One region of the Paenibacillus sp. AD87 genome, then DNA from elsewhere that is predicted to be linked to it. Evidence: riboswitches for the same ligand, from Rfam matches in the RefSeq annotation. Region 1 holds a riboswitch; the other holds the start of a gene.
What was found. A riboswitch is a leader RNA that binds a small molecule or an ion and turns the genes downstream of it on or off. The one in region 1 is predicted to bind thiamine pyrophosphate.

Region 2: another riboswitch for thiamine pyrophosphate. It lies ahead of gpAD87_RS07305 (thiamine phosphate synthase); the one in region 1 lies ahead of thiC (phosphomethylpyrimidine synthase ThiC).

The regions. Positions count from the first base shown of each region.
Region 1 is NZ_LXQN01000022.1:242,407-247,191, forward strand. It holds gene thiC (phosphomethylpyrimidine synthase ThiC) at 480-2,267, opposite strand; TPP riboswitch at 2,627-2,740, opposite strand; gene gpAD87_RS29260 (IclR family transcriptional regulator) at 2,857-3,600, opposite strand; gene gpAD87_RS29265 (alpha/beta hydrolase) at 3,959-4,785, shown strand, end outside.
Region 2 is NZ_LXQN01000007.1:1,593,310-1,598,094, reverse strand. It holds gene thiO (glycine oxidase ThiO) at 1-939, opposite strand, end outside; gene gpAD87_RS07305 (thiamine phosphate synthase) at 945-1,538, opposite strand; TPP riboswitch at 1,853-1,962, opposite strand; gene gpAD87_RS07300 (ABC-F family ATP-binding cassette domain-containing protein) at 2,097-3,647, opposite strand; gene gpAD87_RS07295 (hypothetical protein) at 3,780-4,763, opposite strand; gene gpAD87_RS07290 (hypothetical protein) at 4,750-4,785, opposite strand, start outside.

The DNA of each region.
Region 1 (4,785 bases):
TGAGAGACTTTCGAATGGTATAATTATTTTGTACAGCCAATTTGTGGTGGGAAATAGGTTGCCTCCGGTGGGAGGTGATCCTATGAACTTCTCTTTCAACGACGTAATCGTGTTCGCAATGTTAATTATTGCGCTCCTGACATACATCGACCGTAAAAAGAAGTGACCCGCCACAGGTTGACGGCCTGACGGGTCACTTCGTCTGAATTATGCTGCACTTGGAGGAATACCTACCGCAAATGCTGTGCAGGAGTAGCCATTGGCCTGGCTACTCTTATTTGTTTTTACTTATATTCATTTTATTAAACATCTGCGAGACAATCAACCTACAACTGATAAAATATGTTGTGTCGTTATCCTTGTCCTTCGAAGTTAAGTGTGCGCACCGCATACCAAGTAAGAGGCCGTTCCTCTCCGCAATCACGGAGAGGAACGGCTTTTCACCATGTCAGGCCGCCCAGATTGCGCTGTAACGACGCTTAAGAGCGTGTCCGGTATTCCTCAGCCTTTTCCAACATACCCGCGGCCACAGCCTCATTCTCGGACAAGCCGTTGTCTGCCGCAAAAGCACGAATATCCTGCGTAATACGCATGCTACAGAACTTAGGGCCGCACATGGAGCAGAAATGGGCTTCCTTAGCCCCTTCTGCCGGCAACGTCTCATCATGGTAGGACAGCGCACGTTCCGGGTCCAGTGACAGGTTGAACTGATCCCTCCAGCGGAACTCAAACCGTGCCTTGGACAGCGCATCGTCCCGCCGCTGGGCACGTGGGTAACCTTTCGCCAGATCAGCGGCATGAGCAGCGATCTTGTAGGCGATAACGCCTTCCCGCACATCATCCTTATTGGGCAGGCCCAGATGTTCTTTTGGCGTAACATAACAGAGCATCGACGTGCCGAACCAGCCGATCATCGCCGCCCCAATCGCCGAGGTAATATGGTCATATCCTGGGGCGATATCGGTCGTCAGCGGTCCCAACGTATAGAACGGCGCCTCCTTGCAAATCTCCATTTGCAGATCGACATTCTCCTTGATCTTGTGCATCGGCACATGTCCAGGACCTTCAATCATCACCTGCACATCATGCTTCCAGGCGATTTGTGTTAGTTCTCCAAGCGTAGCCAGTTCCGCCATCTGGGCTTCATCATTGGCATCATAGATGCTTCCTGGGCGCAGTCCGTCTCCCAGCGAGAACGCCACATCATACCTTTTCATAATCTCGCAGATTTCTTCAAAATGGGTATACAAAAAATTCTCTTGATGATGCGCAAGGCACCATGCTGCCATGATGGACCCGCCCCGTGACACAATGCCCGTCATACGTTTGGCGGTCAGCGGAATATATCTCAGCAGCACACCTGCATGGATCGTAAAGTAGTCCACACCCTGCTCTGCCTGCTCTATGAGCGTGTCACGATACAACTCCCAGGTCAGCGCTTCGGCTTCTCCATTGACCTTCTCCAGCGCCTGATAGAGCGGAACTGTTCCAATCGGTACAGGTGAATTGCGGATGATCCATTCGCGGGTCGTATGAATGTCCTTGCCTGTGGAAAGATCCATCACCGTATCCGATCCCCAGCGTACGGCCCAAGTCATCTTCTCCACCTCTTCCTCGATGGAGGAGGATACCGCAGAGTTTCCGATGTTCGCATTGATCTTCACATGAAAATGACGCCCGATCAGCATCGGCTCACTCTCCGGGTGATTAATGTTCGACGGCAGGATGGCCCTGCCACTCGCCAGCTCCTGCCGCACAAACTCCGGTTCCACACCCTCACGAATGGCGGCGAACTCCATCTCCGGCGTGATCATTCCCTGCCGTGCATAATGCATCTGGGTCACGCAGCGCCCCGCCTGTCCCCGTAACGGTTTACCACGCAAGCCCGGATACTTCTCGGCTCCAGTTCGCTTCCCTCCCGGTTTCAATCCGTTATCCTCCGGTTTTACCGTTCGTCCCTGGTAGGCTTCAACATCTTCACGCTCCGTAATCCAGCGGGTGCGCAGCGCTGGCAGCCCTGCCCGGATATCGGCATGAAATCCAGGATCGGTCATTGGTCCGCTCGTATCGTAAACACACAGCGGTTCGTTATGCTCCACTCCTTGGGGAGTATTGGTGTCATGAAGGGCAATTTCACGCTCCGGTACAGCAATGTCCGGTCGTGAGCCATGAATGTATACTTTGCGGCTGCCCGGGAAGGGCTGAACCCGTCCTGTCGTACCTTTTTCCTCTGCCAACTGCAGATCCTGCTTGTCCTGTCCCATCATTCGGTTTCCTGTGCTCATCGCTCTTGTCTCCTCCTCATTGGTGATTGCCTGGATTGAAATGCTTGCTCACGGGTCCAAATCATCCACAACATAGAAAAAGGAAGAGCGACCATACCACACAAAATAGAGACATACACTTCAATTAATACAGACAGTCGAAGCAAAAGGTTTACACCCAATGCTCGCCAATGGCACCCAGCTCTTTATGCAGAAACAGCTCTGACACCGGCTTCCGCCTGTTTACTGTATAAAAAAAGCCGGTTCCCAAGGGAACCGGCTTATGTCCATCACCAATAACACACCTCACTCAGGCTCCATAACGGAGTCCATCCATAGGTCACATTATATGGTGTTCGTGGTCGTATCGCCGATTACTTCCCTACGCTGGTATGATCCAGATCAGGTGCAAAGGGTCCAGAATCTCATGCGATTCCGTCTCAGTCCGGACAATTCGGACTCCCCCAGTAACGTTAACAAGTTGCAGCATCTCAGCCGCAGATTATTCAATTATGCTGACCCCGTTGGGCCGTCCATTACAGAGTAGCGCAACCGAATCATAAAAACAACCTTTAATTTCCAGAGCATAAAATCAGGATAACATCAGTCCCATCTGTGTAGCTGCTTCCTTCAGCACAGGTGCGTATTCATGCAACGTCTCCTGCGAAAGGCGACTAACAGGCCCGGATACCGACAGAGCAGCAGCGATGTTGCCTTTCCGATCCATGATGGGTACAGATACAGCCGCGGCTCCCGGTTCACGCTCCTCATAACTTGTTGCGTAGCCGTATTCCAGAATGTCTTTCATCTGGGCCAAATATACTTTGGGATCGATAAATACGGGCCATTCCGGTCCATTCATCAGATCTTCGCGGTCCTCTTCGGTGGCAAAAGCCATCAGCACTTTGCTGGATGCTCCCACGGATAACGGAAGTCTGACGCCCACCGGAGCTACACGACGAATCGCCTGATCACTCTGCACGGCTTGAATTCGAATCCGCTCACTGCCATCACGCAGATATAAACTCACAGTTTCACCCAATCGGTCTCTCAGCCGCTCCATCGCAGGAAGGAGCAAAATAGCCGGATCATCGCTGCGAGACATATGGGCAGACAGTTCCCAGATGCGTATGCCGAGTCGATACTTCTCCGTTGCTGCATCCCGGATCACGAACCCCTTGTCCTCCAGAGTAGCCATCAGACGATGGACTGTACTTTTGTGCAGACCGATCTGGCTGGTAATTTCCGTGAGTCCCAGATCACTGCGGGTTGTAAAACACAATAATATATCCAGCGCCCGTTCTACAGCCCGGACGGTTAACTTTCGGTCTTCCATGGCAAGTTGCCCTCCTCATGTTTCATCACATGAAACTTGGTTACATAAATTATATGAGAAACGGTCTCATCTGTAAACCAAAAAGCGCCATTTGGAATAGGGATATTTGTAAATATTTTCTTTTTATAAATTAGAATCCCCTGCAATTTGCACCCTAAGGAAATGTTACCCATATATCTTCAAAACTATATAACAATTGCGTAACAAATGGCCTCAATCAATTGACTTTGACTATATTGGAACATACGATAAAGATATATTAAATTAAGATTTTGCTTCATAAGTAGTCAGAAAAATCATTTATCTGCTCTGTTCGTCTCGTTGTTATCTTCATTTGATTTTTAAAGGAGGGGCAATCATGTATCCGACATCCCAGAGCGAAGCCCCGCTGCAAACGAAAGTGTCAGATCTGCCTTCTTCGTTATCACCGAGGCTGATCCGGTTCAAACATATTGTCGTGGCGTTGTTGCTCTCCGTTGTATTTTTTCTGCTCTTTTGTTTCATTGCACTACACGGTTATATTGCTTGGGTATTATCCAATCCAACTGTAGCGCCTGTATTCTCCAATCCCATGCAGGCGAAGAACATGAAGTATCAAGACATCACGTTCCCGGCAGCAGACGGCAGTCGAACGATGCAGGGTTGGTATATTCCGGCTGATGATAATGCAAACAAAACCATCATATTCAGCCATGGATATGGTGCGAATCGTGAAGAGACCTGGGTACCGATGTATGATCTGGCCCATTATGCTCACCAACTTGGCTTCAATGTGGTGATGTTCGATTACGGTTTCGCTTCACAGGTGAACAAAGCTGTCGCCACAGGCGGCAAAGCCGAGTCCCAGCAGCTGCTTGGTGCTATCCAGTTTGCGAAGCAGCGCGGAGCTCAGGAGCTTGTCGTATGGGGTTTCTCCATGGGTGCAGGTACAGCCCTGCAGACTGGGCTGATTACCAAAGATGTGGATGCTATGATTCTGGACAGCACGTTCCTGCTTGAGCCGGATACGCTGTATCACAACATCCATAATCAGATTGATCTTCCGCGGCAGCCTACGCTGGAGATTATGAACCTGCTGTTCCCGATTCTGAACGGGACCGGATTGCAGCAAATTCCGTATCAAGAAGTGAAAAAAGAAGATTATCCTTTCCCGATTTTCTTCATCCATGGTACCGAGGATGAGAA
Region 2 (4,785 bases), on a different contig from region 1:
GCCTTGTACCGAAACTTTCATGTCTGTTCTTCCAGGAAGGCTTGTTGCACCGATCCATACTTCTCCATTGGCTTTGGGAACAATATATATATCCTCTGCATACACCGTTTTGTCTGGCCTGTACCCGGCATGGTGGGGAGAAAACTGCACGGCTGCAATCTCCCCCTTTACTGGTAAAACAGGCGATTTCAGACCTACATGTCTCATCAATTCTTCACCATGTAACCCTGTAGCAATAATTACATTTCTCGATGTCATCGTTCCTATTGAAGTCTCGATTCCTTGCACACCGTTTACATTCGTATGCAAACGGACATCCTGTACCCCTTCCATCACCCTTGCACCCATGGCTTGAGCCGATCTGACATAAGCCTGCGTTAAGTTGACAGGAATAACCTCGCTCTCGGAAGGTCTGTAAAATGCTCCATACGTATCCCTGTTTAACCATGAAGCTTCCTGTTGGACAGCAATACGATCCCACCAAATATGTTCTGTAGATAAGGTAGACGATCTACGATCATTCTTGTAACTGCTGACCTCACTGTATGAACGAAAAGGAGTAATAAATCCATGCTGTTGCAGCCCCATTTCCACTCCGCTAAGCGAACTGATCCGTTCCTTCTGCTCATGAAGCAAAGCTCTGCTCTGCCTTGCAAGCTTTGCCATTACAGCATGAGTGAATTCCTCACTATCAGCAGCAAGCATGCCTGCGGCTGCACAGGAAGTTCCCCCAGCGATCCGCGCCCGCTCAACCAGAAGAACGTCATGGCCTCGAGTAGCGAGTTCACATGCGATGGCACAACCGATAACTCCTCCACCTACAATAATGGTTTCTGCATGAAGCTTGCCTCCAACTTCCGCTCCAACTTTACTTCCCGAAACTATTCCTGGATGATAGCCTGAACGATTCCTGCTTCGACTTCTTGCTTCCTCTCTCAAGATCTTCATCTCCTTGGTTCGGCGTACTTGTCTGAATCCGTGATCGCCTGTCGCAATGAAGCGGCAGCTACTTCCGGCTTATCGGTCGTCCAAATCGTTGAAATTACAGCGGCTCCTCTAGCACCAGCAGTTCGAATGGCAGCAATATTCTCAGGACTAATCCCGCCAATCGCGATCACGGGAATCGAAACATTAGAGCATACCTCAGCTAACGCACTTAGCCCTCTGGGTTCGCAATTCGGTTTACTATTTGAAGCATAGACATGCCCATAAAAGAGATAATCCGCTCCCTGTTCTTCTGCAACTTTTGCTTCTTCCAGAGAATGAACCGATATGCCTACGCGCAGCCGATCGACTCTCCTCAACTCATCCTTATCATAGCTGCGAGTAACTGCTTGACCCCAATGCACACCACCAATTGAAGCATGTTGATCCAGCTGATCTGAGCCATTCATAATGATACGGTTAGATGGAACACCTTTTGTTTTCAGACTTTGCGCCCAACACATCTGTTGCTCAAGAGTCAGCTTTTTTTCACGAATGTGGATATAATCGACCCACCGCCATATACCCTTAGCAATATTCAGAAAAGAGTCCAAGTCTCCTGTACCTGGTGAAACCACATGCAGTTCAAATGATCGTGTTGTTACATGTTCGTGGAAGATTACCGTCCTGTTCGCCCTCCTCTTGCGAGATTAAAGCTGTATAAAACAACAAAAAAAGCCACTCCCGTAGGGGAGTGGCCACGAATTTAAAATTCATGGATCAACTGAATGACTGTCGCATGCAATTACTCTATACATAACGCATAACAACTATAGAAACCATCCATAGTCGCAATGCTGTATACATAGAACTGCATGATTCATCTTGCAGGCAATATCGCAAAGTCGACGATAACGCTCTTGTCATTAGCTGAAACGCGCCACTTCCCTACGCTGGTATGATCCAGATCAGGTACAAAGGGTCCGGAATCGCATTCTTCCATCTCAGCCGCATCGTGCGGCCCCCCTAGTGTTCATATGAAGCTGTAGCCTATGTTACCATAGACACCTTTTTTTGTCACCGTACATTTCCATGAATTACGTTGTTCATCCATTGCTGAAGTCGTGTAGTTAACGAAGTTGCTGCTTCCGGTGCGAAGAATTTCGTAGAAACTATTGTTTATCGGACCAAGCTTCAACATCCCACGTTTTGGTTACCCAACCTTCATAAAATTCAGGTTCATGGGATACGAGCAGCACGGTACCCTTGAATTCTTGCAGGGCACGTTTCAGCTCTGCTTTAGCGGTTACATCCAAATGGTTTGTAGGCTCATCGAACAAAATCCAGTTACTTTCACGCATCAGAAGTTTACATAAACGAACCTTGGCTTGTTCTCCACCACTAAGCGCGTTAAGCGGGCGGGTGATATGCTCATTTTTTAATCCACAACGCGCGAGATGGCCCCGGACTTCATTCTGTGTCAGATGAGAAAATTCATTCCACACATCTTCGATCGGGGTAATATTACCTGCACGTACTTCCTGTTCGAAATACGCAGTTTCCAGATAGTCACCCAAGAAAGTCTTACCGCTGATTGGTGGGATTTTCCCCAAGATAGTCTTGAGCAATGTGGATTTACCTACACCGTTACATCCAACAATGGCAATTTTCTCGCCACGCTCAATCGTCATCGTCATTTTGGGCAATAATGCATATGAATATCCAATTTCAAAATCAATACCCTCAAAGACGGTTTTACTACTCGCCCGGGCATCCTTGAATTTGAATGTGGGTTTGGCCGCTTCGTCTGGACGATCAATCCGTTCAATCTTGCCGAGCTGCTTCTCACGGCTCTTGGCACGACCGGAAGTGGAAGCGCGGGCTTTGTTCCGCTGAATGAAATCTTCCTGCTTCTTGATAAACTCCTGCTGTTTCTCATATGCATCAATATGTTGCGCCTTATTCATGTCGGCCATTTCAAGGAATTTGTTATAGTTCGCTGCATAACGCGTCAACTTGGCAAATTCCAGATGATAAATAACGTTAACGACCTCATTCATAAACTCCGTATCATGCGAAATCAGAATAAACGCATACGGGTAATCTTTCAGGTAACGCGTCAGCCATTCAATGTGTTCCACATCGAGATAGTTCGTCGGCTCATCCAGCAAAAGAGCTGTGGGTTTCTCCAGTAAAAGCTTCGCAAGCAATACCTTTGTACGCTGACCGCCACTAAGCGCGGCCACATCACGATCCAGACCGATGGCGGACAAACCAAGTCCATTGGCCATCTCTTCCACTTTTACATCAATCAGATAAAAATCACCTTGCTCCAATTGTTCCTGAATGTCACCCATTTCTTCCAGTAACAATTCGAGCTTGTCCGGATCGGCGTCTGCCATCTGATCCGTGATGGACATCATTTCTTTTTCCAACTCAAGCAAGGGAAGGAACGCATCCTTAAGCACATCACGAATCGTTTTTCCAGGCGTGAGCTTGGTATGCTGATCCAGATATCCATAACGAACTTTGGGGGTCCATTCGACCTTCCCTTCGTCCTTTAACAATTTCCCGGTAAGGATGTTCATCAGTGTGGACTTGCCTACACCATTTGCACCAACAAGACCTACACGCTCTCCGGCAAGTAAACGAAAAGATACATTTTTAAATAACGTGCGGTCTCCAAAATTGTGACTCACGTTCTCTACTGACAATAAACTCATAAGATGAGGTTGCTCCTATCTATTGGACATTACTATCGTTCCGAAACCCTATTTTAGCACAGGTGTCGCCTTTTCTGAAAGTAATGTAAACATCTCATGCAACCTCGCTTTTATATTACAAACAAACTGCCTTTAATTTATGGAACAGTTATACTCAAAATAACCTTGTGCTGCCGCTTGTTTGGCATTTGTAAACACTTCTTCGGCTCTGTAACCATTGCTACATGTGGAAGGGTAATAGTATTTAATTCCACTTACAGGATCAACTCCGCCAACGATCGCTGTTTTCTTCACCAGTCTGCCACCACCAATGGCATAATTGTTAATCTTTTGGTTACCTACAGGTATTCCCTGAATAAACGCCATCAGCCCCGTATCATTAATCGAATTGTACCAGTCTTCCTGAGAAATCAAAGGCATGGTAAAGGTGTAGGAAACACCATTCCTTCTTGCAAACTCATTATGCCGGTTAATAACATCTGCCAAATCTTCCTGCACACTTGTCACGATCCGGCCTCGTCTGACCTGCTCAAACGTCTCGGCATTCTGAAGCAGAGGGATTTGTGTGCTGGAGGCCAGTTCTTTCTGGAAACCCTCAACCCACATGCCCAAGCCTGCATCATAGGCATACACATACCCATCGAGTGTGAAGTTAATACTGCTACCATTTGAATCAGAATATGTATAGGGCTTTTTAGGACTCCAAACTTGCCGGAATGAATCTTCAAGATCACCCGTCATCTCAGTTTCGTTCGCCAAAATATAATAACCATCATAATCCAGCACGACCATTGCAGGAATGTAATTAAACATGGCCCGTATAGCAGCAGGATCATCCTGAATCCCCATATTTAGCGCCAGTGTTTGGGTAAAGGTAGTCAAGGCAAGCTCTTTGTCCGCTTTTACAAATTTGGTCGAATCATACCCTGCTTCATCGTTTTGCTTCTCATTTTGATGCATCACAGCCCCTGCATCCAGTACGGCAGTCTGAAGTGCCATCTTATATCGATTGCTTAAATATTGTGCCTCTTGGGCATTGTCTGTATTGTGAGAAATAACCCAGAATATAGGTAAAAAGATAAGCACAAACACAATAGAAAGATCAGTAATCTTCATTGAGCACCATACCCCCATAAGT